Regions from separate parts of the Ruoffia tabacinasalis genome, predicted to be linked through region 1. Evidence: predicted binding sites of a transcription regulator. Region 1 holds the regulator's gene; each other region holds the start of a gene.
The links. The regulator CtsR, encoded in region 1, represses protease genes until heat stress. The targets are predictions, from matches to a motif close to TTGGTCAAAAAAGGTCAAANA.
Positions count from the first base shown of each region.

Region 1 (11,262 bases):
ACACGCGCAGGTTTCATTAAACAAGACGCTTATGCTCAGTTTAATAAAGCGATTTTTTCTATTTTACTGCCATTGAATTTATTCTCAAATGTTTATAATACGAATATTGCGACGGATTTTAATGGGTTAACTTTATCTTTTAACATTATTTTTGCTATTGTTGCATTTATTATTTTGGCTTTTATTGTACCTATTTTCGAAAAATCAAATGCAAAACGAGGGGTCATTCTTCAAGGTTCGATTCGTTCAAACGCGATTTTATTCGGTTTACCAATGGGAATAGCTTTACTCGGTCAAGAAAATTTAGGGATGGTAACGATTGTTCTAGCAACCATTGTACCTTTAAATAATATCTTCTCTGTAATTGCTTTTTCAATTTATACTGATGAGAAATTCTCATTGAAACGAACAATTAAACAAGTATTGACTAACCCAATGGTTATCTTTACTTGCGCAGGGGTAATTGTTGCGGTATTAGGATTCAAGTTCCCTAATGTGATTGAAACGACGATGGGAAATTTAACACGTATGACGACGCCGCTTGCACTCATTGTTATGGGTGGAACGTTTAACTTTGGTAAATTAAAGGATGCTGACTGGTCTCTTTACGGAACTGTTCTTGCACGATTAGTAATTATTCCTACGATTGCTTTATTTATTGCAGGTGGTTTATTAGACTTTCGTGGAGCTGACTTAATATCAGTCTTAATCGCGACGGCTGGACCAACGGCTGTATCTAGTTATGCTCAAGCAGTTGTCGCCGGCGGTGATGGCGATTTAGCAAACCAAATTGTTGTCTTCACAACGGTCGCTTCAATGTTCTCGCTAGTTGTGTTTATTATGATTTTAAAGAGTTTAGCTTATTTCTAATACGATGGGCTATCAAGGAAACACCAGACTTTTCTGAAGTTTGGTGTTTTTTATGCTTTTTGGATCTTAAGACAAATGGACTTGCGGTTCGTCTTTAGTTGAGCTAACTCAAGACAAATGGACCTGCGGTTCGTCTTTAGTTCAGCTAACTCAAGACAAATGGATTCGCCGTTTGGCTCTAGTTGAGCTAACTCAAGACAAATGGACTTGCGGTTCTTCTTTAGTTGAGCTAACTCAAGACAAATGGACTTGCGGTTTGGCTTTAGTTGAGCTAACTTAAGACAAATGGATTCGCCGTTTGGCTCTTGTCACAGAAAAAAATCGTGCCAGCGAGATTTCTCTCACCGACACGATTCATCTGTATTATTTAGAACGGTTATTGATATTGATTGCTCCTTGGCGGCCACCAATGGTGATGTTATCACCTAATTTGATATCTCCACTTAGCATCATTTCACTTAACTCGTCTTCTATTTGTTTTTGAATTGCGCGACGGATTGGTCTTGCTCCATATTCTGGATCGAAGCCAGCGTCAGCAATAATTTCTAGAGCTGTCTCTGTTACACGGGCTTCAATCTCAAGATCATGTAGACGGTTGATGATATCTTGCGCTTGTAATTTAACAATCTCTTTAATTTGATCTTTAGATAATGGGTGGAAGACAATAATTTCGTCAATACGGTTAATGAATTCTGGACGGAATCCACGTTTTACTTCTTCCATAACGCGTGCTTCCATTGCCTTGAAGTCATCTGTATAGTCCACAGCACCGAATCCGACTGACTTGTCATCACGAAGAGCTGTTGCTCCCATGTTCGAAGTCATGATGATAATTGTGTTACGGAAGTCGACACGACGCCCTTTACCATCTGTCATATGACCATCATCAAATACTTGTAATAACATGTTAAATACATCTGGATGGGCTTTTTCAACCTCATCTAAGAGAATCACACTGTAAGGTTTTTGACGAACTTGCTCAGTCAATTGACCTGCTTCATCATAACCAACGTATCCTGGAGGTGAACCTACTAAACGAGACACACTGTGTTTTTCCATGTATTCAGACATATCCACACGGATCATATTGTCCTCGCTACCAAAGATAGATGAAGCTAAAGCTTTCGCTAATTCTGTCTTACCTACCCCAGTTGGGCCTAAGAACATAAATGACCCAATTGGTCGTTTAGGACTCTTCAAGCCACTGTATGCGCGGCGGATCGCTTTAGATACTGATACAACAGCATCATCTTGACCGATAACACGTTCATGCAACTCTTCTTCTAAGTGAACAAGACGTTTTGATTCGGCAGTATCTAATTGTTTTACTGGGATACCTGTTGAAATAGTAATTACTTCTGCGATATCTTCAGGACCCACTTTAAGAATTGCTTCACCTTCACCCTTATCTTTGCTTTCTGCTTTCGCAGCTGCTTCGATTTGAGTTTCAACTTTTTGTTCTTCTTCACGGATTTTGGCTGCAGTGTCAAAATCACGGGCTAAGATAGCTTTTTCTTTTTTATCGGATAATTCGCCTAATTTTTTCTCAAGGTCGCTTAAGTTTGTACTGTGCGTCGTTGCATCAATACGTACTTTAGCTGAGGCCTCATCAATTAAATCAACGGCTTTATCTGGTAAGCGACGTTCAGTTAAGTAACGTGTACTTAATTTAACCGCTGCTTCGACCGCTTCATCAGTAATTTCTACATTGTGGTGTTTTTCGTAACGTTCTTTAAGTCCATGAATAATTTGAACAGACTCTTGTTGAGTTGGCTCATCGATTTGAACTTTAGAGAAACGACGTTCTAAGGCTGCATCTTTTTCAATGTGTTTTTGATATTCATCTAAAGTAGTTGCACCAATGATTTGAATTTCTCCACGAGCTAATGCTGGTTTCAGGATGTTTGCTGCGTCAACAGCACCTTCGGCTGATCCTGCCCCAATTAATGTATGTAACTCATCAATGAAGAGAATTGTATAACCATCTTCGGTAATTTCTTCAATGATTTTCTTCATACGTTCTTCGAATTCACCACGGTATTTCGTTCCCGCAACAAGAGAACCCATATCTAACATCATTAAACGTTTGTTAGCAATGTTTTCAGGCACTCCACCAGATACAATACGTTCTGCTAGACCTTCGGCAATTGCAGTTTTACCAACACCAGGTTCCCCGACTAATACGGGGTTATTTTTTGAACGGCGACTAACAATTTGTACGATACGACGTATTTCATTCGCACGTCCAACCACTGGATCTAACTTCCCGTCACGCGCTAATTGTGTTAAGTCACGTGCAAGTGAATCTAAAGTTGGTGTTGTCGAACTTGCTACTCCATTTTGTTGCTGTTGTTGTTTTTGACGTCCACGACGGCCATTTTGAACGCGTCCTGTTGAATCGTTCACACCAACCATTTCGTAGATTGTTTTTCTTAATTCATTTAAGTTGATACCTAAGTTCTTTAATAGAACTGTTGCTAAGATTTCTTCTTTTAACATGCCTAGTAATAAATGCTCTGTTCCAACTTTTGGCACACCTAAACGTTTCGCATCATTCGATGCATTCATAATAATTTTCTTCGCACGTGGTGAGTATGGAATAACAATATCCCCTTGCATACGTGGAGCATTCACTTTACCGTGAATAATTTCTAATTCAGTTAGTAACGTTTGGTAGTCTGCGCCCATACCACGTAAAGCTTTCCCAGCAATACCTGACTCTTCACGAGCTAGACCTAATAAGATATGTTCTGTGCCCACAGCCTGATGTCTTAAGTAATACGCTTGCTCAGCAGCAAAAATCATTACTTGGCGAGCACTTTCAGTAAATAATTCTTCAAACATACTTTCACCTCTTTATTTATATGTAATTCGTAATTGTTCTAAAAACTTCGACAGAATCAAAGCTCTTGCTTCTTGTTCATGTAACGAGATTGTTTGTAGTAATGCTTTATCAATCACTGATAGTATTAATGCGCCTTCTCGTTCTGTCATTATACTATGGTTGACTAATGTTTCAATAATATTGATTGCACTGCGGTGATTTATACGCGGTCCTATCATTTGGATCATATCGTCAAGGGCGTCGATTTCATCAACTAACTCAACTTTTAGAATCCGTATATAGCCCCCACCACCTCGTTTACTTTCTACCATATAGCCATGTTCTTGAGTAAAGCGTGTATTAATAACATAGTTAATCTGTGAAGGTACACAATCAAATTGTTCTGCAATATCACTTCGTTTGATTTCAATTCTTTCACTATTTTTCAAAAAGCTTTTTAAATAAGCTTCAATAATATCCGACATATTTCTTTGTGCCACTATGATCCCCCTTCCACTAACATTGACTATCTTTGACTATTATATAATAAAAAAACTTTCTCGACAACTATTCAGTTTAAGGAAAGAGGACTTTAATGAAGTGATTGCGTGCCTTCTGACCTTCTTTGACCATTATAGCATATCCATTGAAAAAATCAACATTTTGAATTGAAAAAGAGCCCTAAATCTATCTTATATAGACATCAGGGCTCCATTTTATTTAAATATCTTGAATATCTTCAGGTGTCAATATTTTATGACGGAGGGCTTCAAATGGCTTTAATTTTAACCCTTCTTCTTCGTATTCATTCATTAGAGAACGTTCTTTGGCTTCTTCCCGAATCTGTTTACGATAGCTTATATCTAAACTGAATAGTTTATAGATTGTTGCAAAGACCGGTACCCCAAGTAAAATACCTGAAATTCCGAACAAGCCGCCACCGACAGTTACGGCTGCTAAGACCCACATACCTGGAAGGCCGATTGAATCACCAACCACACGCGGATAGATCAAATCTCCTTCGAGTTGTTGAACGACAATAACGAAAATGAGATAAATTAACGCATTCACTGGCGAAACCGCGAATTGGATAATAGCACCGACAAACCCCGCTAAAAATGCTCCGACTAAAGGAATAAACGCTAACGCACCTTGCAAGGCTCCGAGCATGGCTGCATATGGCATTTGGATGGCCCAAAGTCCAAGCGATACGATGAAACCTAGGATAAAGGCTTCAATGACCGTTCCTGTAATATAGTTGGAAAAGACATCGTCAGTCACATTCAAGATGTTCTTAACAATTCTTACTTGCTCATCACTCAAATATGAAATCAGGATATCATTGAAATTTTTACCCAGCTTTTCTTTCGACACTAAAATATAAAGGGCAAACATCACTGACAATACAAAGGTTGTCACAGCTGAAGCTGAACTAGATAAAAGTGATACAGAAGACTCCGCTACACCTCGAAGCAGTCGGTTTCCAATCTCTGCAAAACTAGACATCACACTACTCCAATTAAAGTCCACTTGCTCCATTAAGTCATTAAACATTGGGATAAGATGTTGTTGCTCTTCAACCCAAGTTTGCACAGAATTTGTCACGGTCGGCACCGCTTCAACTAATGTTGATATTGCTGTAATTAGTTGCGGAACAACTAAACCAATGATTCCCGCAACGACTAAAGTAATGACTAAAATTGAAAGTACAATCGCTAGCGGACGGCGAGTGTGTTGCAACCATTTTTTATCCGTATTGGGATACAATCTTTTCTCAAACTGGTTCATGAGTAAGTTCAAAACGTAAGCCATCATTCCCCCTAAGACAACTGGGAAAGCAACTTGCCAAACAACTCCAAAGGCACCTGCTACTTGTGACCAATTAAAAATAATTAAAATAACAACCGCAATAAATAATACCTTTGCTATAAATTGCTTATCAAGTTTAAAATGATTCAAAAAAACACCTCTCTCTTAGTTATAGAATAGACTAAGAGAGAGGTGTAGTCAATTAAATTTGTTTATTGTTTCTAGTCTTTATTAGACAGCATTATTATGTGTTTCGCTTGCTGTTTTAGCACCAGCAAAACCAGCGAATGAAGTAATAAACATTGCAACTAATAAGCCTAAGAATACATATAATGAGTATTGTGAAGTTTTATTTGCAACATCTTCAGCAACTTGTGCACTTTCAGCGAAAGCTTGCTCAGCTTGTACTTGTAAGTCTTCAACAGCTGCTTGAGCATCATTTAATGCTTGTTCAGCTTCTTGACTTGCTTGTCCATAAGCTTCTTGAATATTTGTTACGGCTTCTTCTGCTTCTTGTTCAGATAAATCAGTATTATTTGAGATTGCTTCAGTTAAAGCATCTTCATCTAATTCTTGACCGATTTCGTCAATACGACCTTGGATATTGCTAGTTACGTTCTCAATCTCTTGTTGTGGATCTTGTCCATTAACAACAATATTATAACCTGCTGTGGATACATCATCAATTGTCGCTTGAACTTGATTATCTAAGTAATCAGGTTGTAATTGCGCGATTTCAGTATCTTCTAATACATCTGTCACAGTTTGTTCTAAGTCTTGTGAATCAACATCAATTTCTTGAGCGATTGAATCAAATGCTTCTTGAGATAATGATCCAACAGTATCCGCTGTTCCAGAGATGGCGTCTCCAGCAACTTGTCCTGTATAGCCTAAAACTGTTCCTAAGGAATTAAATGCCATACCAACTGCAGATGTCATTAAAGCAAACATCACAATGACACTTACTGCCCAAGTTAAGAAACCATGGATAAAACCAGCTCGATTAGCTGTAATCCCTGTTACATAACCAGCGGCTGCTAGCGATACGATTAATGCGATAATGATCCAAATAACTAAACCGATCCCGACACCATCTAATGGGTTTTGGCTTGTAAAATCAGGTACGCCAAAGCCAATTGCTGCTCCAATCAATGAGAATAAAATACTAATCGCTACAAATGTTACAACACCAGCGAAAATCGCACGCCATGACATGTTATTTCCCGCTTTCTCATTAATTCCATCTAATATATATTTCTTCATCTTTTCACTCCTAAATAATTAATTATTACATAAATAATCTTATTACATTTAGATGTCAAGGTCAATTATAACGGCTTGGTTTCAATGATTCTATTTATTCAACTTATTGAATATTGCAACAATATATATATTCAGAAGGCATAATATTGTTTCGATTAAATGATAGTTTAAGCCTGTCAAATCCGTGTTATACTATAGAAAAGAGGTGAGTAAAATGATTGAAACGATGCTCGGTGATATTACTCAAGTCGATCAAGTAGATGCGATTGTTAATGCTGCCAACCATAGCCTTCTGGGCGGAGGTGGTGTCGATGGTGCGATTCATCGCGCGGCCGGTCCAAAACTTTTAGAAGAAACTCGAACACTTGGCGGTTGTCAAACAGGCGAAGCAAAAATTTCTCAAGCTTATCATCTCCCCGTCGAACATATTATTCACACCGTTGGCCCTGTCTGGAATGGTGGTTACTCTAACGAAGCGGATTTGTTAGAAAGTTGTTACCGACAATCTTTACTGCTAGCCATGGAACACGGTATTCGCAAAGTCGCTTTTCCTTCAATTTCAACGGGTGTTTATCACTTCCCTGTGAATCTAGCCGCAGAAATTGCAATTTCGACAGTTAAAGATGTCATGAACGAACATCCTGATGCGTTTGATTTAATTATTTGGGTGCTATTTGATTCAGATACTAAGAAAGCATACGATGGCGCGCTTAAGAATGCTTAACAAGAAACTCCCGCTTCAAGCTAGATTGAGGCCGGGGTTTTTATTCTTCGATTTTTAACTGATAGCCAGCTAAAAAGCTCGCTTCAAAATTTCCCTTTCCACGTAAGTATATTTTTCCAAACTCATCAATTAACCCATGGAATTCTTGGGCTTCCCAAGTTGTAAACTGCTCATCTAAAGAGACTTTCTTTCGCATCGCCTTGTAGTTATCCATACCTGTCACACCTAATTCTGTGTATAGTTTCTGAGCATATTTATCTGAGACAAAGACCGGTTGGTCGAATATATATAACAAAAGCACATCTGCTGTCTCATCGCCAACTCCATGTAGTTTCAATAATTCTTGGCGTAAGTGACTTTCATACTTTCTAACAATGCCTCTTAAGTCATTATCGTGCTCATTAAACCAGTGAAGTACAGAATGAACTGCCTTGCTCTTATTCTTATAGAAGCCAGCCGGACGAACTAATACCTCTAGCTCTTCTCTTGGCAAGTCCAAAATGGCTTGTGTATCAAATTGTGTTGCTTGACCAATATTCATAACCGCTCGCTCAGCATTCGCTGCCGTCGTGTTTTGAATCATAATAGCTCCTACTACAATCTCGACTTTTGATTCTGCCGGCCACCACCCCGTCTCTCCCATCTCTTCAAGTAATCGGTGGAACAATTCATATTGGGTCATTTCTTGCATTCAATTTCCTCCATTATCCAAAGTGTATTCGTATCATTATTGTATCAAATTCATCAACCAAACAACATTCACACTAATAAGCTGAGTTTGACAGTTATCAAAGCCAAAAAGACTTCCTAAGCCTAATCTATCAAGCTTGAGAAGTCTTTTCGTATTTTTTTAGCATGTATATCTACATTTAAATTTATTGCTTAATAATCCGGTAGTAAACCCTTGAAGTAATAAAGTAAAACAACAGATACACCACAATGAAAATCGCTAAGACCGTTCCATAACCAATTACAAAGGTACTTACATTTTTCACTGATAATAGACCTAAGAGTTCGAACATAATCTTAGACGCAAAGAGCGAGTGAATGACCGCGATCATAATCGGCAAAGCAAAAATCCAAAAAATTTGATGGCGAATCGTTTGTCGGATTAACTTATCAGGCAGACCGACTTTACGCATAATCTCAAATTTACCTTGATCTTGATACCCTTCAGACACTTGCTTGAAATAAAGCATCAACACCGTCCCAATCATCAAGACCACCCCAACAATAATTCCTAAGAATAAGAAGCCACCATTCAAGGAATATAAACTTTTCGATATTTGCTGAGCTGACATCACGCGAACTAAGTCCGAATCACTCAGTTCCAATATCTCATCTTCCGGTAGGTTCGCTTCAATATTATCACGTGCCTCTTCATCCGCCGCATTGAACACTAGCGAATACTCTACACTGCCGATTAATTCCTCGCCATTTCTTGTGTAAGTTGGAAAAGCTTGAGCTAAAGCTTCCACATCTTCAATCGTTGGAAAGACAACGTAGACAACTTGACCGACATAGTTCGTCGGAACATAACTTGAAGCAATCGTATGAACGTGAAATTCCCGCTCACCCATAGTGACTATATCTGAATCTTGGATTTTATCTAAATGACCTGCAAATAAGACTTCATTCTTCGCCAAGTCATAGTCTTGATTATATAACTGATTAAAATCTTCCAGCGGAACACCGATTATATAGACAAAGTCATTGGGCTGTAATTTGCTCGTCGGTTCAAGCGGTCGAAAGTCTTTATTAGAGTAAGCCGAAGTTATAAAACCTTCTCTTGCTAAAGTAACATCCTGAACATCTCCGTAGGTGGCGAATTCACTAAGCGCTTGATTCAAGACAGTTTCTGCTTTATCAGCACTAGCTCCTTCAACATAACCCATATATTCTAATTCAAAATCATGACTCGTAGCCTGTTCAACTTGTTCTTCCATCCCTAAGTACAAGGTCAACGTCGTACCCAGCGTTAAGACAATCCCAGTACACAGAATCGCAATCCCAGCCAAACTAGTTGCATTACCTTTCATCCGGTATAACATTCCTGATACTGATAAGAAGTGGATTGGCTGGTAGTAATAGTCCTTATTACGTTTCAAGCGTTTTAAGAAAATAATACTTAAACTCATTAACAAGGCATAAGTCGCAATAACCACTAAGAAAATCGCAACAAAGACCTTCAACAAAGCATCTATGACGCCCGTTGTCGTCAGGGCAATATAATAACCTGCCGCTAAAGTGATCAAACCAATTAACAAAACAAGCCAACGTGACTTAGGCTCTGATTCACCTGCATGTGTCTGACTTAATAATTCAGCCGGGTTCAAACGCGCTAAGCGAATACTATTTAACAGGTAGATGAAGAACATAACCCCCGCAATAATGGTAGTCGTACCTAGCGCTGCCCATGGGCTAAACGGATAATCCATCAATCCAGCTCCCAAGTCTTGCGTGAGCCGGTTGAGCAACATAAACATCACATTACCTAAAGCATAACCGACACCAATCGATAAAATACTACCAACAAACCAGGTCAGCACTTGTTCAATGAGAATAATCAAGCGAATGTGACGCCCTTCAAGCCCTAACACTGTATACAAGGCGAACTCCATCCGACGTTGCCTTTGAATAAAGTTATTAGCATATAAGATGAAGATCACCGCCAACAAGGTCGAGAAAAACGCACCAATCATAATTATTGTCGGCAACTCAGCCTGGCGCGTTTGGACATACTCGTTAGAGATAAGTGAAATCATAATATATTCCAAAGCCATAATTAAAACGACTGCTAGAAAATAAGGGAAATAAATTGTCCGTCTCTTCGCAATACCTTGAGCCGCTAACTTAGTCAACATAGAAAGTGTCATGTTGCTTACACCCCACGATCTGCTAGCATCGTCAAGCTTTGTGAGATTCGTTCATTGAACGCTTGATTCGACTCTTCTCCACGATACAATTCATGATAGACGACCCCATCTTTAATAAACAGAACCCGACTCGCATACGAAGCTGCTTGAATCGAGTGCGTTACCATTAAGATAGTTTTGTTCAAGCGATTCAATTCCTTGAACAGGCCTAATATTTGCTCGGAAGACTTCGAATCCAATGCCCCTGTCGGCTCATCCGCTAATAATAATGGTGGATTCGTAATAATAGCTCGAGCAATGGCTACCCGTTGACGTTGCCCACCTGATATCTCGTAAGGATATTTCTCCAGTAAATTTTGAATCCCCAGAATCGGCGCAATCTCTTGTAGGCGTCTTTCCATCTCTTTAATATCAGCATTCGATAAGACCATTGGCAATAAGATATTATCCTTATTCGAGAACGTGTCCAACACATTAAAATCTTGGAACACAAAGCCAAGTTGCTCCCGACGAAACTGGGCTATTTTATTCTTCTTTATTTTGGCTGTATTTGTACCATTCAAATGCACTGTTCCCTGACTGGGTTGGTCAAAGGTTGCGATAATGTTGAGTAAAGTTGATTTACCTGAACCTGACTCCCCCATAATCGCCACGAATTCTCCTTCATTCACCCCAAAGTCAATTTGTTGTAGTGCTGTTGTTTGGGTACCGCGTGTTTTATATACTTTTTTGACATTTTTTACATCTAATAACATAATATCCCTCCGTTAATATTCATTCGCTAATCTATGTCCTAAGTATATCCAACGACCGCCCCAGGTTCCTTTAACCAATCTTACAAAAAGATAACCCAACCTTACAAAATTGTAAGATTAGGCCTCTTTGTGGAATTTTAT
Region 1 is NZ_JBHSHQ010000004.1:24,154-35,415, reverse strand. Features, by position in the region: gene ACFO5Y_RS00245 (AEC family transporter) at 1-870, shown strand, start outside; gene ACFO5Y_RS00240 (ATP-dependent Clp protease ATP-binding subunit) at 1,234-3,714, opposite strand; gene ACFO5Y_RS00235 (CtsR family transcriptional regulator) at 3,727-4,194, opposite strand; gene ACFO5Y_RS00230 (AI-2E family transporter) at 4,415-5,653, opposite strand; gene ACFO5Y_RS00225 (TIGR04086 family membrane protein) at 5,735-6,766, opposite strand; gene ACFO5Y_RS00220 (O-acetyl-ADP-ribose deacetylase) at 6,981-7,490, shown strand; gene ACFO5Y_RS00215 (endonuclease III domain-containing protein) at 7,531-8,181, opposite strand; gene ACFO5Y_RS00210 (FtsX-like permease family protein) at 8,366-10,366, opposite strand; gene ACFO5Y_RS00205 (ABC transporter ATP-binding protein) at 10,372-11,124, opposite strand; gene ACFO5Y_RS00200 (sensor histidine kinase) at 11,239-11,262, opposite strand, start outside.

Region 2 (11,262 bases), on a different contig from region 1:
AGATTTCGTATTACATACTGGTGACGTGGTAGAAGTTGCAGAAGTTGAAGATGAATGGGTTGACATCTTAGAGCAATCTAAAGAGTCTATCTTACAAGTACCATTCGCTGTTGCAGCAGGTAACCACGATGAGTACGCATTAGTATATGGTGACCCTCAATTAACGACTAAATTTAACGAACATATTAATGTTCCAGCTGAAAACGATGCTATTGATGGTGGATCATACTACTCATTCGATTACAACGGTGTTCACTTTGTTGTAGCAAACACAAACGATAACAAAGAATCTGAAGACAATCCAGAAGGTAAAGCTTTAGGACAAGAACAAATTGATTGGATCAGAAATGACGTTGAAGAAGCACGTGCGAACGGTGCTGAGTGGGTTGTATTATCTTACCACAAACCATTATACTCTAAATCTTATCACTCATTACAAGATACAGATGTTCAATTAGTCCGTGAAGAATTCATGGAATTAATTGATGAGTTAGATATCGATTTAGCTTTACAAGGTCACGACCACGTAATTTCACGTACTAAACCATTAAACTATGTTCCAACTGATGAGAATTTCTCTAACGGTGTTGTGGACGAAGCTGAAACTACTACGGAAGGTGACGTAGAGTATTACGTAAATCCTCAAGGAACAATCTTCGTATTACCAAACACTGGTGGTACTAAAGAGTATGACGATATCTATTCTAAAGGTGTAGAACACATTCACACTGTTCGTCCTAACTTAGATTGGATGACTCAAGAAGACGTTGATTACTATAACAACTTATTCGCATTCGGTGGACAACCACAAGAATCAGAAGCATTCGATACAAGTCATTCAAACAACCGTGATTCAGCAGTTCAAAACTTCGCTGCATATACTGTAAGTGGAGATGAATTAAGAGTAGATATCTACCAAATCGAAGGTAACTTACACGAAGGTGAAGAACGTACAGTATCAATCGTTCACTCATTCGGAATTACTAAAGGTGGAGAAACTACAGAAGAAGGTACTGAAGAAGCAGCTTCAGAAGAAGAAGCAACTGAAGAAAATTCAGAAGACTCAGCTTCAGAAGAAACATCTGAAGAGAGCTCAGAAGAAACTTCAGAAGAGTCATCTGAAGAAAGCTCCGAAGAATCTTCAACTGAAGAAGAATCATCAGAAGAAACATCTGAAGAAAGTTCAGAAGAATCAGAAGAGTCTGCAGAATAATTTAGGTTACTAAACAAGTAGTCAGAAGCTGAGTGTTAAAACTCGGCTTCCTTATTTTTGTATATTAGTACGTCGATATAAGGGGTAAATAATGCAAAAAATCTTACCGAGTAATATCCTTGACCTTTATTGACCTATAAGTTATACTTGGTTAGAAAGTTGTTTAACAGCTTTAAATTCGCGAAGGAGGAATACTATGAATTTAGTACCTACAGTAATAGAACAAACATCACGTGGAGAACGTGCTTATGATATTTATTCACGTTTACTAAAAGACAGAATTATTATGTTAAGTGGTCAAATCGATGATAACGTAGCAAACTCAGTGATTGCTCAACTTTTATTCTTGGACGCACAAGATCCAGAAAAAGATATCTTCCTATATATTAACTCACCAGGTGGGAGTGTAACAGCTGGGATGGCTATGTACGATACAATGAACTTTATTAATGCAGATGTACAAACAATTGTTATCGGTATGGCAGCATCAATGGCTTCAGTTTTATTAGCAGCCGGAGAGAAAGGTAAACGCTGGGCTTTACCAAATGCTGAAGTAATGATTCACCAACCATTAGGTGGCGCACAAGGACAAGCAACAGAGATTGAAATTGCTGCTCGTCATATTCTTAAAACTCGTGAGCGTTTAAATCAAATCTTAAGTGACAAAACAGGTCAACCCATTGAAGTTATCGAACAAGACACAGATCGTGATAATTTCAAAACAGCTGAAGAAGCACTTGAATACGGCTTAATTGACGGAATCATGGAAAGTAACAAAGCTTTAAATAAAAAATAATATGACATAGATAAATAATCTATAATTTATACGTCCGTTCAATGGATATTACTCGCAATACTTAGGTATTTCGTGCGATAATAGCATTGTACGGGCGTATTTGTTTGGTTTTATTCCTAATAAATTAATAATAACTGACCTCGTTGGACATATTGTGACCCGTTAGGTTGTTTTTTAGCCAGGATAAAGAGCTTTTCAGTTGCAAGAAGACTCAAGTCATGGTATGATAATGACATGGTGTGAGACTCATTTAGATTTTCGGAGTGAGTTGTAGCTCTGTATGCAATGGTCGCCTTTTGACCATCTAGGAGGGAATTAATGGCCGATATATTCACAATTATTCAGTCAATTGTTCCTGAAGTGAGTGATTTGTTAGCTGAGAGGCTCGCAGTATTACGTGTTTTGGATGATGTAAACAAACGAATTGGTCGTAAGTTTATTTCACAACAGACTAATTTCACTGAAAGAACGGTAAGAACGATATTAGAGATGCTGAAAAGTCAATCACTCGTATCCGTAAACCGTAGTGGCGTAAAACTAACACAACAAGGGAGAGACCTTATTGTGATGATTGATGAGCATCTGCTTAATCAACAACAACATAAGTTTTACGAAGTGGAAGAGGCTGTAAAGAGAAAGCTTAATATTGAACATTGTCGGATTGTACCAGGTGATGCAGATAAAGATGCATCAGTTTATCAGTTCTTAGGTCAAGTCGTTCATTTAATTTTGGACAAACACTTACCTGAAGGTGATAATGTGGTTGCAGTTACAGGTGGATCTACTTTATCTAAAGTAGCAGAATCATTCACACCAGAATTATCAGATGGAAGAAGTATTACATTCGTTCCTTCACGTGGAGGATTGGGAAGTTCGATTAATATCCAATCAAATAGCGTGGGGAGCTTAATGGCGCAGCAAACAGACTCTAAGTATATTCCGTTGTTTATACCTGAGAATTTAGGTAAAGAAACTTCGGAGATATTGCTCAAAGATCCAATGATTAAAGAAGTCATTGATATGAGTAAGAGTGCAAATTGCTTGTTATTAAGTATAGGAACTGCTAATGTAATGGCGGAACGTAGAGAGATTACAGACGAACAACAAGAAATTATCGAGAATGGACACGCCGTTGGAGAAGCATTTGGTATATTTTTCGATTCTTATGGAGAAACGGTTTTACGTTATCCTAGGATAGGTTTGAAATTTAAAGATTTATCTAATATACCTTTGTTACTTACAATCGTGGGAGGATCTTCTAAGGCGAAAGCTGTAGAAGCGTTCTTTCAAAAAGCCCCGAGTCATGGATGGTTAATCTGTGATGAAGGTTTAGCAAATATGGTTTTAAATGGGGAGACCCTTTGAAATAAAATCCTTAAGGAGGAATTTTTTTATGGCAGTAAAAGTTGGTATTAATGGTTTTGGACGTATCGGACGTTTAGTATTCCGTCGTATTTTAGAAACAAACGCAGATTTAGAGGTTGTTGCAGTTAACGATTTAACTGATAACGATAACTTAGCTTACTTATTAAAATATGATACAGCTCACGGACGTTTTGATCACGATGTTGAATTACAAGGTGAAAGTTTAGTAGTTGACGGTAAAGAAATTAAAGTATTTGCTGAAAAAGATGCTAATAACTTACCATGGGGAGACCTTGGAGTAGATATCGTCATCGAAAGTACTGGATTCTACACTTCAGCTGAAAAATCACAAGCACATATCAATGCAGGTGCTAAACGTGTAGTTATCTCTGCACCAGCTAAAGATGCAGATACTAAAACAATTGTATTCGGTGTTAACGAAGATATCTTATCTTCTGATGACGTTATTATTTCAGCAGCATCATGTACAACTAACTCATTAGCTCCAGTAGTTAATGTATTACATAATGAATATGGAATTAAAGCTGGTAACATGGTTACCGTTCATGCTTATACTTCATCACAAGTATTACAAGATTCACCAAGCGGAAGCTTCCGTGATGGACGTGCAGCTGCACAAAACATCATCCCATCATCTACTGGTGCTGCAAAAGCAATCGGTAAAGTAATCCCAGAAGTTAACGGATTATTAGATGGTTCAGCATTACGTGTTCCAACAGTAACTGGTTCACACACAATCTTCTATTCATTATTAGAGAAAAACACTACTGTTGATGAAATCAACGCAGCTATGAAAAAAGCTTCAAACGATTCATTTGCATACAATGAAGATGCAATTGTTTCTTCAGATATTATTTCAACACATGCAGGATCAATCTTTGATTCTACATTAACTGAAATCCAAGAAGCAGCTGATGGATCTCAATTAGTTAAAACTGTTGCTTGGTATGACAACGAAGCTGGTTTCGTAGGAAACATGGTTCGTACTTTAGAATACTTCGCTAAATTATAATTAATTGCATAGCGTTTATACCTAAGCGTCTATCCAAAATAGCGGGGAGGCTTAAGCTTCCCCGCTATTATTTTTTTAAGGACTTTATATAGGAGGATATATAATGGCAAAGAAAACATTAAATGATATTCAAGTAAATGGTAAGACAGTCTTAGTCCGCGTTGACTTCAACGTACCTATGGCTGATGGGAAAATCACTAACGATAACCGTATCGAAGCGGCTTTACCAACAATCAATTATTTAATAGAAAACAATGCGAAAGTAGTATTGTTCTCTCACTTAGGACGTATTAAAACTGAAGAAGATAAAGCTAACAACAGTTTAGAACCAGTTGCAAAACGTTTAAGCGAGTTATTAGATAAAGAAGTTCTTTTCTCAGACAAAACACGTGGAGAAGAATTAGAAGAAGCAGTAGCTAACCTATCTGAGGGTGGCGTTTTATTAGTTCAAAACACTCGCTACGAAGATTTAGAAGGTAAGAAAGAATCTAAGAATGATCCAGAATTAGGTAAATACTGGGCTTCATTAGGTGACTTATTCGTAAACGATGCATTCGGAACAACTCACCGTGCTCACGCATCAAACGTTGGAATTGCATCAAACTTAGACTCTGCTGTAGGATTCTTAGTTGAAAAAGAATTAAAATTCTTAGGAGACGCAGTTGATAATCCTGAACGTCCATTTGTAGCTATCTTAGGTGGTGCGAAAGTATCTGATAAGATTAAAGTTATCGAATCATTATTAAACAAAGCTGATAAAGTAATTATCGGTGGAGGAATGGCTTACACATTCTTGAAAGCACAAGGTAAAGAAGTTGGAGAATCATTATTAGAGGAAGACCGTATTCCTTTAGCTAAAGAATTACTAGAAACTGCTGGAGACAAAATTGTTTTACCAGTAGATGTAGTAATTGCAGATGATTTTTCAAATGACGCAAATACAGACGTTGTTTCTGTAGATGATATCCCTGCTGACTGGCAAGGATTAGACTGTGGACCAGAATCTGTTAAAGTATTCGAAGATGTATTAAAAGATGCTAAAACAGTTGTATGGAATGGCCCAATGGGTGTATTCGAGATGGAATCATTCGCAAAAGGAACCATTGGTGTTTGTGAAGCCATTGCTGATCTAGAAAACGCGACGACAATTGTTGGTGGGGGAGATTCAGCAACTGCGGTCGCACAATTAGGTTATGAAGATAAATTCTCACACATCTCAACAGGTGGAGGAGCTTCATTAAACTATCTAGAAGGTACTGAATTACCAGGTGTTACTTCAATCGACGAGAAATAATTACTAAGACTTTAAATTAAGGAGAGTATATATATGTCACGTAAACCAATTATTGCTGGTAACTGGAAAATGAACAAAACAGCTCAAGAAGCTGCAGATTTTGTTGAAGCAGTTAAAGGGAAAATCCCTTCAGCGGATGCTGTAGATTCTGTCGTAGGTGCACCAGCACTATTTTTAGAAACAATTAAACGTTTAAGTGAAGGTACTGAATTAAGAACAGCTGCACAAAACAGCTACTTCGAAGATGAAGGTGCATTCACTGGGGAAACAAGTCCTAAAGCATTGGCTGATTTAGGTGTTGAATATGTAATTATCGGACACTCTGAACGTAGAGAATACTTTGGAGAAACTGACGAAGACATCAACAAAAAAGCAAAAGCAATCTTACGTAACGGTATGTTACCAATCATTTGCTGTGGAGAAACTTTAGAGCAACGTGAAGCTGGAGAAACAGCTGACTTTGTATCTGGACAAGTAAAAGCAGCATTAGAAGGTTTAACTGAAGAACAAATCGCTTCATCAGTTGTTGCTTACGAACCAATCTGGGCAATCGGAACAGGTAAATCATCATCTGCTGAATTAGCAAATGAAACTTGTGGCGTAGTTCGTAAAGCTATTGCAGAAGTTACATCAGAAGAAACAGCTGAAAAAGTACGTATTCAATACGGTGGATCTGTAAAACCAAATAATATTGCTGAATATATGGCACAAGAACATATTGACGGTGCATTAGTTGGAGGAGCAAGTCTAGAAGCTGATTCATTCATCGAATTATTGGAGGCAGTAAAATAATGAGTAAAATCCCATATGCCTTAATTATCTTAGACGGATTCGCAATTCGCGATGAAGTCAGTGGTAATGCGGTAAAAGCAGCGAAAAAACCTAACTTTGATCGTTATTGGAACCAGTTTCCACATAACCAATTAAAAGCATCAGGACGAGACGTCGGTTTACCTGATGGTCAAATTGGGAACTCTGAAGTTGGTCATTTAAACATCGGTGCAGGTCGTATAGTATACCAATCTTTAACTCGTATTAATTTAGCGATTGAAGACGAATCATTTTACGAAGTACCTGAATTAGTTAAAGCTGTTGAAGAAGCAAAAAGAAAAGGAACAGCTTTACATTTAATGGGGCTATTATCTGACGGTGGTGTCCACTCACATTACGAACATTTAGTTGCTTTAGTTAAATTAGCTAAAAAGTATGGATTAGAAGAAGTATATGTTCATGGTTTCCTTGATGGGCGTGATGTTGGACCGAGAACAGCTGTGAAATATATTGATGATTCTGAGAAAGCATTCGAGGAAATTGGCGTAGGTAAATTCGCAACAATTTCAGGTCGTTACTATGCAATGGACCGTGACAATCGTTGGGAACGTGTTCAGTTAGCTTATGATGCAATCGTTCATGGTGAAGGTAGAACAGCTTCTTCAGCTAAAGAAGGCGTAGAGCGTTCTTACGAAGAAGATATTGTTGATGAGTTTGTTGTTCCATTTACAATTGAAGATGAAAACAATAAACCAGTTGGTACTGTAAACGATGGTGACTCAATCGTATTCTTCAACTTTAGACCTGATCGTGCGATTCAATTAGCTACAGCTTTATCAAATCCAGGCTTTAACGATTTTGAACGTGGAGAGACTCCAACAGACAACTACATGACAACTTTCTCACCTTACAGTGATACAGTTATAGCAGAAGTTGCATTCAAGAAAGAAGACTTAGTCAATACAGTTGGGGAAGTATTAGCAGATGCTGATAAGACACAACTAAGAATTGCTGAGACTGAGAAATATCCACATGTTACATTCTTTATGAGTGGGGGACGTCATAAAGAGTATGCAGGTGAAGAACGTATCTTAATTCCTTCGCCAAAAGTAGCAACTTATGACTTACAACCAGAAATGTCTGCTTACGAGGTGAAAGATGCCCTAGTGCAAAAAATCAACGAAGAAACAATCGATGCGATTATCTTAAACTTTGCAAACCCAGATATGGTTGGACATAGTGGTATGTTAGAACCAACTGTGAAAGCTATTGAAGCAGTAGATGAGTGTCTTGGTGCTGTGGTTGATTTAATACTAGAAAAAGGTGGAGCTGCGATTATTACAGCTGACCACGGTAACTCTGATGAAGTGATTGATATCGAAGGAAATCCAATGACAGCTCATACAACAAACCCAGTTCCAGTGATTGTGACTAAGGAAGGTGTTGAATTAAGAGACGGAGGTCGCTTAGCTGACCTTGCTCCAACATTATTAGACTTAGTTGGTGTTGAGAAACCTGAAGACATGACAGGAACAAGTTTAATTAAATAAGCAAAACATCCGATATGCTTTGCTTTTTGAGTAAATAATTTATAGAATAGAAGAGTAAGGTATGGAGTCAATTCATGCCTAACAAACTAAAGGAGAGAATAAAATATGCCATTTATTACAGATATTTATGCAAGAGAAGTTTTAGACTCACGTGGAAACCCTACAGTTGAGGTAGAAGTTTATACAGAAAGCGGAGCTTTTGGTCGCGGAATCGTACCTTCAGGTGCGTCAACTGGTGAACACGAAGCTGTTGAGTTACGTGATGGAGACAAAGACCGTTATTTAGGTAAAGGTGTCCTTAAAGCTGTTGATAACGTGAATAACGTAATCGCTGAAGCATTATTAGGCTATGATGTATTAGAACAACAAGCCATTGATAAATTAATGATTGAGTTAGATGGTACTCCTAACAAAGGTAAATTAGGAGCTAACGCTATCTTAGGTGTATCGATTGCTGTTGCACGTGCAGCTGCAGATTTCTTAAATATTCCTTTATACCAATATTTAGGTGGATTTAATACTAAATTATTACCAACACCAATGATGAACATTATTAACGGTGGATCTCACTCAGATGCACCAATCGCTTTCCAAGAATTCATGATTATTCCTTCTGGAGCTGAAACTTTCAAAGAAGCTCTACGTTGGGGTGCTGAAATCTTCCACGCTCTTAAATCATTATTAAGCGAACGTGGATTAGAAACTTCTGTTGGTGACGAAGGTGGATTCGCGCCTCGTTTCGAAGGTACAGAAGATGGTGTTGAAACAATCTTAGCAGCAATCAAAAAAGCTGGTTTAGAACCAGGTAAAGATGTTTACCTAGGATTTGACTGTGCTTCATCTGAATTCTACGAAGACGGCGTATACAACTATGCTAAATTCGAAGGTGACAATGGTGCTAAACGTTCTGCTAAAGAACAAGTTGACTACTTAGAAGAATTAGTTAACAAATACCCAATCATCTCAATCGAAGATGGTATGGACGAAAACGACTGGGACGGATGGAAATTACTTACTGAACGTTTAGGAAGTAAAGTTCAATTAGTTGGTGACGATTTATTCGTTACAAACACTGAAGTTCTTGCTCGTGGTATCAAAGAAAACGTTGGTAACTCAATCTTAATCAAAGTTAACCAAATCGGTACTTTAACTGAAACGTTTGACGCAATTGAAATGGCTAAAAAAGCTGGTTATACAGCTGTAATTTCTCACCGTTCAGGAGAGACAGAAGATACAACTATCTCTGACATTGCTGTTGCAACAAACGCTGGTCAAATTAAGACTGGCTCATTATCACGTACTGACCGTGTTGCTAAATACAACCAATTATTACGTATCGAAGATATGTTAGCTGACGTTGCAGCATACGACGGAAAAGACGTATTCTACAACTTAGATAACAAATAATTATTAGTAAGAGAGAAGGGCGACTAGCTAAGCTAGTTGCTCTTTTTTGCTTAGTTCATATTTTCTATGCCGAAAACACTTACAATTTTAAGTAATCCTTCATAAAATAGTCATACTTGTCATGCATACTAGAGATAGTAGAGAAGTAAGAAAATGTATATCTACTTTTAAGGAGGATATAAAAAATGAAAATCAATACAAAATTCAATAAAAAACTTCTCGCAATTCTGTCCCTTGCTGCACTGGCAAATGTTGCTCCTTTGGCACCAAATGACGGTTTAGCAAGTAACTTAGCACTTGTAGAAGCGCAAGCTTCAAGTGAAACAAATGCAAGTGATATCGAAGCAATTAAACAATCAATGATAGAGGCTACTCCTATAACAGAAGATCAATTTGGACAAATCTCTGAAGATGCGTGGTTGGCTTATGTTGAACAAGGTAATAATCAAGGAGGAGACCCAAGTGCAGTTTATGACTGGGCCATCGAAGATTATCCAGAAGTATTTGAACCAGAAGTCACTAATTTCCGTACTGCAATGGTTGAAAACTATAATCTTGATGAAGAAAGCTTAAATACTGTAAGTGATCGAGATTTATTATGGTTAGAATATCAAATTTGGATGGCTGCAGGCGGTCAAGAGGATTTACCAGCGCTTGCTGATGCTTTAGTGGAAGAACACGGAGTAGAATACGGCCAAGATGATAATGAACGAGTAGAAGCATTGAAAGAAACAATGTTAGCTTCTACACCTTTAACAGATGACCAATTTGAAGCTATTCCAGCTCAAGATTGGTTAGCTTATGCTGATGAAGTTAATGAAGGTGGTGGAGACCCAAGTACCGTTTATAATTGGGCTGTCGAAGATTATCCAGAAGTGTTTGAAGATACCATTGCTTATATACGTGGAACTTTAGTTTCAGACTATAATTTAAATGAAGAATCATTAAACACAGTATCGGATATTGACTTACTATGGTTAGAATATTCAGTATGGGTTGATGCCGGTAACACTGAAGACTTTGAAACACTAGCACAACGTCTAATTGACGAGCATGATGTTACTCAAGATGATGACGAAGAATCGCCTGGCGATGAACGTCTAGAAGCGATCAAACAATCGATGATTGATGCAACACCTTTAACAGATGACCAATTTGAAGCCATTCCAGCAACTAGCTGGTTAGAGTATTCAGATCGAGTGAATGAAGGTGGTGGAGACCCAAGTACCGTTTATAATTGGGCTGTCGAAGATTATCCAGAAGTGTTTGAAGATACCATTGCTTATATTCGTGGAACATTAGTTTCAGATTATAATTTAAATGAGGAGTCTTTAAACTCAGTATCAGATATTGACTTACTGTGGTTAGAATATTCGGTATGGGTGGAAGCAGGTAACACCGAAGACTTTGAAACATTAGCACAACGTCTAATTGAGGAACATGATGTTATTCAAGATGACGAAGAGACACCTGGAGAAACTGAACTTGAAAGAATTAGAACGGTGATGATTGAGTCAACACCAATTACACCAGACCAATTCGAAGCGATTCCGGCAACAACTTGGATTTCATATACAGAGCAAATTAATGAAGAAGGTGGAGACCCAAGTACTGCTTATAACTGGGCATTACGTGATTATCCTGAAGTATTCGAAGATATGATTGCTTACATTCGTGGAGAATTAATCAACCGTTATAATCTAGAAGAAGCTTCATTGAATGAACGTGTATCTGACCAAGAATTATTATGGGAAGAGTATACCGTTTGGTTACAGAACGGTGAAGAGAATTTAGAAGCATTAAGTCAAGTCTTAGTTCAGGAATACGGAGTGC
Region 2 is NZ_JBHSHQ010000009.1:27,527-38,788, reverse strand. Features, by position in the region: gene ACFO5Y_RS01655 (purple acid phosphatase family protein) at 1-1,213, shown strand, start outside; gene clpP (ATP-dependent Clp endopeptidase proteolytic subunit ClpP) at 1,410-2,009, shown strand; gene ACFO5Y_RS01645 (sugar-binding transcriptional regulator) at 2,328-3,374, shown strand; gene gap (type I glyceraldehyde-3-phosphate dehydrogenase) at 3,403-4,407, shown strand; gene ACFO5Y_RS01635 (phosphoglycerate kinase) at 4,511-5,701, shown strand; gene tpiA (triose-phosphate isomerase) at 5,735-6,493, shown strand; gene gpmI (2,3-bisphosphoglycerate-independent phosphoglycerate mutase) at 6,493-8,022, shown strand; gene eno (phosphopyruvate hydratase) at 8,128-9,429, shown strand; gene ACFO5Y_RS01615 (LPXTG cell wall anchor domain-containing protein) at 9,615-11,262, shown strand, end outside.
Region 2: clpP (ATP-dependent Clp endopeptidase proteolytic subunit ClpP) is a predicted target of CtsR. The motif match lies at 1,330-1,350, and genes of this name have one in related genera.

Region 3 (11,262 bases), on a different contig from region 1:
ATCCAATGGCACCTGAAATATAGGCTCCCAATACAGGTATTAACGCTGTCACACCTGTTAATGCCCCAATCATTGAAGCATATGGGAATTGGAAAATCCACATACCAACAGTCACAAGCGATCCAAGTATTAAAGCTTCTAGTACTTCTCCCGTGATAAAGTGACGGAACGAATAATCAGTAACTTCCAACACATACATTAGACCTTTATGCCCTCTTTCAGGCAGATACGTTTCAGATAAGATTCTAAACTGTCTACCTAAAGTTTCCTTAGACATCAAGACATAAAGTGAAATCATCAATGAAAGAAATAAATTTACAACGATACTAAAGACAGAGCCCACTGTTGAAAGTGTTGTCTCAATAATATTAGTCGTAAAACGATTCGCAATAGAAATCATATTTGTGACGATATTTTGCCAATCAATTTGAAAAGTTTCGACAAACTCAGCTAATGGGGGAAATATCTCTTCATTCTCTATCACCCGGTTTTGAATTCCATTCGCTAAGAGTGGAATAATTTCAATAATTCGGCCAAAGACTGATATCAATTGAGGAATCACTAAATTCAAAATAAAAATCAAAACGATAGTAATTATTATTATAGATACTAAAATACTCACTGGTCTGCGTGTCTTTTTAATAACAATACTGTCACTATTGGGAAAATACAGTTTCTCCAACATCACCATCGGGATATTCAGTACATACGCAATAATAAAACCTAAAATAATTGGCATTGAAATTGTCAATAAATAACTAAAAATATTTTTTAGTCTGTCGAAATTAACAATGGCCAATACAATTAAACCTGCTATAAACAAATATTTAATAATATCAAAACGATATTTTTTTACTTTGTTCATATTTCACCTCCGTTATATTCTTTTAATATAACATATTTATTTTTTCCAATATAGTCATATTACCAATTGTATGGTATACAGTAATAGTTAAATGTAACTAAACAAAAAACCAACGCATTTTTCAATACGCTGGTTTAATCATTTTTCTGTTATACCATAGCTTCGGTACTGTTAAAGGTAAGTTGCCCTTCACTTTCATCAACAGTAATCACAGAATTTGGTAATACATTTCCTGCTACAATTTCTTTAGCTAATGGTGTTTCTAATTCTTTCATTATGAAGCGTTGTAAAGGTCTCGCTCCGTAAATAGGATCGTAACCTTGTTCAGCAAGCCATTGAGTTGCTGATTCAGTCACTTCTAATTTTATTTGTTGGTCTGCCAATCTATTTGAAAGGTTTTCAATCATTTTGAGTACAATTCCACTCATATTGTCTAAAGTTAAAGGAGAGAAAAGAACAGTATCATCAATACGATTTAAGAATTCTGGTTTGAATTGTTGACGCAGTAATTGATTTACTTGTTTTTCAGTTTCTGAAGATATTACGCCATTATCTTCTACTCCTTCAAGTAGTAAGTGTGACCCGATATTACTAGTCATTATTATGACAGTATTTTTGAAGTCTACAACGCGTCCTTTCGAATCGGTCAATCGACCATCATCCAATACTTGGAGTAATATATTGAAAACATCTGGATGGGCTTTTTCCACCTCATCCAATAGAATGATAGTGTACGGATTTCTACGTACGGCCTCAGTCAGTTGTCCACCTTCATCATGTCCAATGTATCCTGGAGGAGCTCCCACTAATCTAGACACCGTATGTTTCTCCATATACTCACTCATGTCAAGTCGAACCATATGATCTTCAGAATCGAATAACGCCACAGCGAGTGCTTTAGCTAATTCTGTTTTACCAACACCCGTTGGTCCTAAGAATAGGAACGAACCAATTGGTCGATTCGGATCTTGAATTCCAGCACGTGATCTAAGTACTGCTTCATGAACAAGTCGAACGGCTTCATCTTGTCCAATGACTCTTCTATGTAAGACGTCATCAAGATGCAATAATTTTTCTCTTTCGCCTTCAACAATTTTGTTCACTGGAATACCAGTTAAACGACCAACAACTTTAGCAATTTCTTCATCTGTTACTGATTCTTGTGTGAGTCGGCTTTGTACTTCAGTTTCAACATGTTCATTCTCTATGGCTGTTAATTCTTTCTCCAGTTCAGGAATGATGCCATGTCTTAATTCAGCCGCTTTTTCTAAATTATATTCAGCTTCTGCATCTTCTAAGTCATGACGAGCTTGATCTAGTTGTTCACGTTTATCACGTAATTTATTTGTTTCTTCTTTTTCAATATCCCAACGAGCTTTCAAGTTATTCGCTTCTTCTCGTAAGTTTGCTAACTCTTCTCGAAGAATCTCTAAGCGACGTTTACTTGCGTCGTCATCTTCTTTTTTCAATGCTTCTTCTTCAATTTCTAAAGTCATTAAACGACGATTGACTTGGTCAATTTCTAAGGGTACTGAATTTAATTCCATACGAATTGTCGCACAAGCTTCGTCAACTAAATCGAGTGCTTTATCTGGTAAGAAACGATCAGTAATATAACGGTTTGAAAGTGTTGCTGCAGCTACTAAGGCATTGTCATGAATATTCACACCATGATGAATCTCATAACGTTCTTTTAAACCACGTAGAATAGAAATAGTGTCTTCAACATTTGGTTCATTAACCATAACTCTTTGGAAACGTCTTTCTAAAGCTTTGTCTTTTTCAAAGTTTTGGCGGTATTCATCTAGTGTCGTTGCTCCAATACAATGCAATTCACCACGGGCTAACATCGGTTTTAAGAGATTCCCAGCATCCATTGAACCTTCAGTTTTACCTGCTCCGACAATTGTATGAATTTCATCAATGAATAGAAGTATTTGCCCTTCTGCATCTTTCACTTCTTTTAATACAGCTTTTAAGCGTTCTTCAAACTCTCCACGATATTTTGCTCCGGCAATCAATGCACCCATATCTAAAGAATAAAGAGTTTTTCCTTTTAAGTTTTCCGGTACATCATTTCGAACAATTCTTTGTGCTAGTCCTTCAACAATCGCGGTTTTACCAACACCCGGATCCCCAATTAAGATTGGATTATTTTTAGATTTACGTGATAAAATTCGAATTACATCACGAATCTCTTCATCACGTCCGATGATTGGATCCATTTTATTTGTTTTGACTGCTTCATTTAAGTTAATCGCATATTTATCTAGAGATTCATATGTCTCTTCTTGATTTTGAGATGTCACACGATTTCCTCCTCTCAATTCTTCAATTCTATCTTTAAATTTTTGTTCAGTTAAGCCATTATCATTTAAAAACTTAACGATTGGATTATGTTTTTGTTTGTATAAAGCCAACAGAATGATTTCCGTTGAAAGATACTCATCATTATATTCCGCTGCAATCGTCGTTGCATCTTGTAATAAGCGATTTAAGTTCTGACTAATACCTTGTCCGTATTGTACATTACTCCCACTTACTTGTGATATTTTATCAATTTCATCTTCAACTAGACGAACAAATTGATCCATTGGAATATTTTGTTCACTATATAATTTATAAGCAAAATGGTCTGCTTCTAGCATGATTAACCATAAATGCGCAATATCTATTTGTTGATGTTGCCGTGTTATGGCTACTTGCTGTGCCTCACCAATTGCCTGTTGCATAGTGGTTGTTAATTTATCAATCATATTTACACAGCCTTTCTTTTGGTCAAAATTGGTCAATTATTTTTCTATATAAATATAAGCCCCTCTTGAGGCTATACTTATTATATACCTTTAGTCAGGAAAGGTCAAATGTTTTTTGACCTTTATTTTTTATTCATAAAATTCAATCTTCCCATCATCTAATGATTTAATTCGACAGATCGAATAGACATCGTGTCCGGAATCTTCCAATCTTTCTCTACCGGGTTGGAAGGATTTCTCAATACAAATACCTATACCTACTGTTTCCGCCCCACTTTGCTCGATTAAATCTGCTAAACCATAAGCAGCCTCGCCATTAGCTAGGAAATCATCTATAATTAATACTTTATCATCTTTATTAAGATATTCTTTTGATATAAACACATTACTAGTTGTATTCTTTGTATATGAATGAACCAGAGTCTCATATTTATCTTCTGATTTAATTGTACTTGGTAAAGCTTTCTTGGCGAATAACATTGGAACATCCAAACGATAGGCAACCATTAAAGCTGGTGCAATACCAGATGATTCAATAGTTAATACTTTTGTGACACCTTTATCTTTAAAGTATTGATAAAAATCATTTTCGATACTTTTAATCACATGTGGATCGATTTGATGATTTAAAAATGAATCAACTTTTAAGATATTCCCAGGATAAACTTTTCCATGCTCTAATATCATTTGTTTTAAATTACTCACTCACATACCTCCTAATGTCATCAATTAAATATCAATCTTATTGTGTTCTTGAGTTTGACGAATATGTCTCCAGTCAAAAAATCCACTTTCTAACCCACGAATTAAAATCTCAGCTGTACCCATATTTGTTGCTAATGGAATATCGTAAACATCACAAAGACGTAATAAGGCAGACACATCTGGTTCATGTGGTTGAGCAGTTAAGGGATCTCTTAGGAATAATACTAAGTCCATACGATCATCTGAGATTGCTGCACCAATTTGTTGATCTCCACCTAATGGTCCAGATTTAAAACGATGAACTTTTAAACCAGTGGCTTCGATAATTCTTTGACCTGTTGTACCTGTAGCAAATAATTCATGTTTAGCAAATATATGTCGATAGGCTACCGCAATATTTACCATATTATCTTTTTTCTTATCATGTGCGATTAAAGCTATTTTCACTTTAAACACACCTCCTCTTTTTTTACTTTAATTATATCAGATACTGAGCATTCTTTCTTACTTAATACTCAACATATCTGGACTTTCAAGCAAATCAATTGCATTCATCTACCAGATTGTTAAACTGTAGGTAGAAAACTCAAAGGAGGACTTTATTAATGGCAAAAATTGCTACAGTAATAACAGACTTATTCGAGGATATTGAATTCACTTCACCACGTGATGTATTAATAGAAGCAGGTCACGAGGTTATAACAATTGGACCTGAAGCAGGACATACGGCTAAAGGGAAAAAAGGTGAAGCAGAAGTTACAATCGACAAAGGTATTGATGATGTGAAGTCAGCTGATTATGATGCTTTACTAATTCCGGGTGGATTTTCTCCAGACAAATTAAGAAAAGACGATCGTATCGTTGATTTCGTTAGAGAATTTGCTTTTGCTCGTAAACCAATTTTTACAATCTGTCATGGCCCACAATTATTAGTCAATGCAGATATACTGCGCGGAAAAGACATTACGAGTGTGAAACAAGTCGCAATTGATGTGAAAAATGCTGGTGCTAACTACTATGATGAAGAAGTTGTTATTGACCCTTCAGGAATTATCTCAAGTCGTACACCAGAAGATATTGATGCATTTAACAAAGCAATCGTTGATGCTTTAGCATAATCATTGAATGCAAAGAAAAAACTCCCTTTATGGGAGTTTTCTTTTTGCTAATTATCTCTAGTTGTATCTTCGGGATTCGATGAAAAAAGTTTGATGGCTGAATTTGCCCTTACATCGGTAAACAAATTCAAATTACAACTTACTAATTCGATCTCATCATGTGTCTGATAATAATTAAATAAATCATCTTCAATAATTTGTAGAAAATTATCTGCATATAATAAGGGTCTCAGTTTTTGACTATCAGCATTCTTGTTGTAATCCTCAAATTGCATCAGAACAAATTGGTCAATAATTATCCGCTCATTGCTCACTAAGTTTGGAAAACCTGTGCGAATATCCGTTGCTATTAAACTGCTAGGTACTAGCAACATTAAAGAAAGTTGAAACTGAGCAATCAAAGGATGGTTCTCATCAACTAATTCAATTGTATGTGTTATAAATTGATGTTTATTAATTGTAAAAACTCCTTTATTAAAATATCTAAGAGATTTACATTATAACGCAAGTTTTTAGATAATCCAGTCTTTTTAAAAGAAAAATAAGATTAATTATCACCATTAATAATATCAAAGCCATATCTTAGGAATTCTGGAAAATGTCGCGCCCAATAAAGTTCATGGTGCTCTTCGTCTGCCATAATTCGTAACCAAATATTATCTATGGGATGATTCATTTTCAGTAAATTATTATAATATCGAAGATTACAATCAATATATTGTTGATTCATCTTACCATCGATAAAACTAGCATCGGTATCATCGCCCTCGTTTGTCCCTACTTGAATGTATACTTTCGTATCTGGGTTTAAAGGATGCGCTTTGATGAAAGATAAAAATTGCTCTTCATTAAACCATGAAGCTAATGAGAATACTCCAAGGACTCCGAATACTTCTGGATACTTACTCCCCATATAGGCTGCCATAATGCCACCCATTGAACTTCCAGCAAGTAAAGTATTCTTTCTATCAGGTAGCGTTCGATAATTGTCATCAATAAAGGGTTTTAATTCGTTAACAAACCATTCACCATGCAAGGCCCCATCTCCACCGACATTCTGAAATTCTTCAGTCTTCGTTTGATCGGTTGGCCACGGCGAATATTCATTTAATCGATTTTCATTGGCATTATCTACTGCAACAATAATCATTTTAGGTAACTCTTTATTATTTTTTATCGCTGGAATGACTTTCCAAGAATGACCTACAAATGCCTCTTTACTATAAAACACATTTTGCCCATCATGCATATACAATACAGGGTAAGCATTCTCAACATCTTTTTTATAATCTTTCGGTAATAAAACACGGATGCGTCTTTTCTGATTATAGTAAGGTATATCTAAATAATGCGTTTCTAACTTTAAATAGTAATAATCATCCGTTCGCTTCCAAAACATTGGCTCCACCTACTCACCCCATATCTAATCATTTTAATTCATTTACATTATAACGTTTAAAAGTGATATGTAAAAGATAAACACATCTATGTAGAAGTATTTAATAATTTAAACCAAAGCCGCTTCGATACTCATTCCCTGCTTGATCAACGTAAGCATATGTCATTCCTTCACGCATATACTTATCTTTATCGTAACCAGGTACATCATTACGCGAAATTGATACACCGTATTCATCCACTCCAATAACTTTACTATTCTTAGGTAATGTTAACGGTAGTTTCCCAATTGGAGAGAATTGACCGAGGATCACTTCAAGCACTGCCCCAGGGAATGTATCATAACCAACAAGTAAGGCATCTGATTTCTTCTCAATATTCTCTAAAATCCAAGGCAAGATCATATTCACTGATGTCACAACTTTTTTGCCGTTTTCATGCATGTAGTCTACAATTTTATTTAATTCATATAAGTTACTTAAAGTTGTTTCTTTATAAGTGTCGCCGTTCAGTGCAATATTAGGCTTATCTTCACAGATTTCTAATTCTAATAAACCAGGTGTCGCATCAAAGTACGAACCACTCACTGGGTATAGGAATAACGCTGCAATGTCAACCTCTTTATAATCTTCAACAATTTCGATATTTAATGCCTTCACGTCTTTTAATAGAAGTTCTTGGTATTTTTCATTTTCCTCTTCACCTCTACCAAAGGCTTTAACGATTAGTTTTTGTCCTTTAGCTGGTAAGACATTATTATTTTTTAATAAAGTCACTGATTTCAAGTGTGTTTGGTATGCCGCTTCTTCAGCTTCTTTCTTAGTTGCTTCATCCATTACAGGTTGGTCTCCGACATAAGTTTTATTATCGAATAAGCCTAAATCAAACATCTCAATTAAAACATTCACATTCGCTTGATCGATTCTTTGTGGAGAGATTAAGTTAGATGTAATAGCTTTTTTCAAGTCTTTAACTTGGTTTGTTCCACTGATTAGATCTGTCCCAGCATTAATTGCTTTAGCAAAACGTCCAGGAACCGTTAAGTCTTCAACACCCCAACCAGTTTTACCCATAATTCCTGTGTCTGAGTTAATGTACCCAGTGAAGCCTAATTTATCACGTAATAAATGATTTAAGATATAGTGGTTAAATGCCATCCCGACTTCTTCAAAAGGAATTGCTTCTCCATCAAAGCTTTGGAAATGACTTTTCTCAATACTTGGTGCTGAATAATATGGCATCATTGAACTTGGATTATGTTTCGCCGCTTCGATAAATGGAGGTAAGTGATAATTTTCTAAACTACCTTCTGTACGGTATACGTTCCATTTTCCTTCTTTATAATGAGGGTCAAATCCGTTCTCTCTTGCTCCCCCACCTGGGAAGTGCTTGATTGTTAAGGCAATCGAGTCTTCATTAAGCTCTTCACCTTGGAAGCCTTTGATTAAACGGGCAATAATTTCACTAATTAATTCAGGCTCTTCACCAAATGTTCCATCAGTACGTTGCCATCTTGGATCTGTCACAACGTCAGCCATGTACATATAACCTTTACGGATACCTGAATCTAACCATTCATTTTTACTATATTTAGCAAAATCATCAATGATCTTATAGCCTTCACCTTGTTCAAGATCACCTTGTACAGCCGCAGCGATTCCTAATGTTCCTGGGTATAGTGAGAATGGCAGTTTCTCAAGATTTTCAGCCAGTAATTTGCTAGAAAATTCATTTCTTGAATTCGATGCAACAACTACTGGAATTCCTAAACGAGTTGCCTCAGCCACTTCGTTTAATTTATTAACCCATTCATTAATATCTTCATTCGGCATATTATCTCTTAAGATAAAATGACGCATGTGTAATTTCTCAATCGTTTCAGTCGTCGGATATTTATCTAGCGACTTCATTGGTGTTCCGTCAGCTTACTCAAATACTTCATCTAAGATTTCGGTATTTTCGCCTTCTTTTTTCGCTTTCCCCATACCTAATTGATTAATCATTAACATACCAACTTTTTCATCTATATTCATTAATGAGACAAGGTTTTCAGCTCTTTCTCGACTTGATAATCTCCAGTCCTCATAAGCATCTAATACACCGTTGTTGTTTAGGTCTTTAAATTTTAAACCATCGACTTCAATTATTTGTTTACTTTTTGTTTTAAGATTCATTTTAAATTAACCCTCCCAATCATCTGATGTATTTATAATATCACGTAAAATAAAACGCTTCAATTAATAATTAAAGCGTTTTAGCGAAATTGTTACATATTTAAATTTTTTCAGTGATTAACCCCAAAGTTTATTGAAGTTTTCTTCGGCTACTTCATAAACATTTTCAACTTCTTCATTATAGGCAGCAGAAATAAACTCACCCATTCTTGCCATTTCGATGAAAGGTACTTTATGTGCACCCTGATCGTCTAGTTTTAAGTAAACGTATTTACCTTCTGGAATATTTTTAGCAGCTTCCACAAATTCTTCAGCATAGATATATGGTACAACTGGGTCCTGCTTAGAATGCCAGAATAATAGTGGTCTCTGATTAATCGCTTGAGGATCAAGTCCCAAATCATATTTCTTGAAGTATTCGGTCATATATTCATAGATGGTTTTAGCATTTGGAGCTAATTGATCCACTTCACCGCCATGACTCACATATTGATTAACAATCCAATCGTTAAATTTGATTTGTTGAGGAGATCCCATTAATACAACGGCAACATTGACTTCTTTATTTGCTTTGAGTATTAACGAAGTGGTCATACCACCCATTGACATTCCAGCTACTGCAATAAAGTCATCTTTAATTAATTCTTTCGAACGATAAAAATGAACTATTTCAGGAAATTCTTTAACGTTGCTCATCAACGCTTCGAAAAATAAGATACCATTAACATTTAAATCGACACCGTACTTACGTCTTTCACCATGATGTTGAGCATCTGGCATAATAACACGGAATCCGCGTTTAGCAATCTCATTCCCAAAGGTCATACTCGAGTCCTTGCTACCGGTAAAACCATGATAAAAAATAGCCAATGGCGCAGCTTTATCTTCTAAATTCGCATCGATAATTTCAATGACTGGTATTTCATTTACATAATAGGATTTAGTAATATGACGCATAAAATTCCCCCATAGTTAATATTTATTTCTATCTCATATTGTACCGAATATTGACGAAGAAAAACAATTTAAACATTCATTTGTATGATTGAAAATAATTAAGTATAATCATCTATATATGAAAGGAGTTTCTTATATGAATCAACATCTTATTGCCATTGATTTAGATGGCACAACTTTAAATAATCAATCAAAACTTTCTCGATTTACAATTGAAACTTTAAGAAAGCTTGATGAGCTCGGACATATCGTCATGATTGTTACAGGGCGCCCATATAGAAATAGTATTAATATATACAATGAAATGAATATCAATTCGCCGATGGTAAACTTTAACGGTGCTTATTGCCACCACCCAAGAAAGCCACATTTCTTACCTGCATATCATGAAGAATTGGATAAAGAAATCGCTTTTGAATTATTTGCGAATCAAGATAATTTAGATATCAATTTATTAATCGCCGAAGGTAAAGAAAGACTATTTACTTCATCAATGAATTTACCAGATAGTCCCTTCTTCCCTAAAGACTTAGCCGAGATCAGTCAATTAAGCCGCGCAAACTTAACACAGAATCCAACCGCTTTAACTATTCTATGTGACGTTGAAAAGCAAAAAACGATTGAAGATCGAATTATGGCTCGCTACGGTGACGATGTATCTGTACGTACTTGGGGTGGCGTTTTACCCATTCTTGAAGTCGTTCGTCAAGGAATCAATAAATCAGTTGCAGTGAATAAAGTCAGCGAGTTCTATCATATTCCAAATGAGAATATCCTAGCTTTTGGTGATGAGAATAATGACTTAGAAATGATTAAATACGCTGGTTTAGGTGTAGCAATGAAGAATGCTACAGACGAAATCAAAGGCGTTGCTGACACTCAAACTGAATTTACCAACGATGAAGATGGCCTAGCTCATTTCTTAACTAATTATTTCAGTTTATAATAAAAAGGGAGGGTGACACTAATATGTCTCCCTCCTAATTTTTTGTCTTTATTCCTCAGCTGAAGCTTCAGATACCTCTGCGATTTCTCCATTTTCTAAACGTAACATTAAAGCGGATTTTGTTGGATTATGGTTTTCATCCATAGAGAAAGTTCCAGTAATTCCTTCAAAGTTTTCAGTTTCTTCTAAAGCTTGGCGAATGGCATCTCGATCTGTGGATCCGGCTCTTTCAATCGCATCAACGAGTAAACCAATCGCATCATAACCTAAGGCTGAGAATGTATCTGCTGAGCGTCCATACATTTCTTCAAAGTCAGTTAAAAATTCTTGTACTTTTGGATTG
Region 3 is NZ_JBHSHQ010000008.1:6,072-17,333, reverse strand. Features, by position in the region: gene ACFO5Y_RS01185 (AI-2E family transporter) at 1-865, opposite strand, end outside; gene clpB (ATP-dependent chaperone ClpB) at 1,015-3,621, opposite strand; gene ACFO5Y_RS01175 (xanthine phosphoribosyltransferase) at 3,751-4,326, opposite strand; gene mgsA (methylglyoxal synthase) at 4,351-4,773, opposite strand; gene ACFO5Y_RS01165 (type 1 glutamine amidotransferase domain-containing protein) at 4,932-5,444, shown strand; gene ACFO5Y_RS01160 (hypothetical protein) at 5,492-5,845, opposite strand; gene ACFO5Y_RS01155 (alpha/beta hydrolase) at 5,992-6,843, opposite strand; gene ACFO5Y_RS01150 (glycoside hydrolase family 3 protein) at 6,944-8,752, opposite strand; gene ACFO5Y_RS01145 (hypothetical protein) at 8,768-9,016, opposite strand; gene ACFO5Y_RS01140 (alpha/beta fold hydrolase) at 9,134-9,973, opposite strand; gene ACFO5Y_RS01135 (Cof-type HAD-IIB family hydrolase) at 10,110-10,919, shown strand; gene ACFO5Y_RS01130 (ABC transporter substrate-binding protein) at 10,968-11,262, opposite strand, start outside.
Region 3: clpB (ATP-dependent chaperone ClpB) is a predicted target of CtsR. The motif match lies at 3,640-3,660, and genes of this name have one in related genera.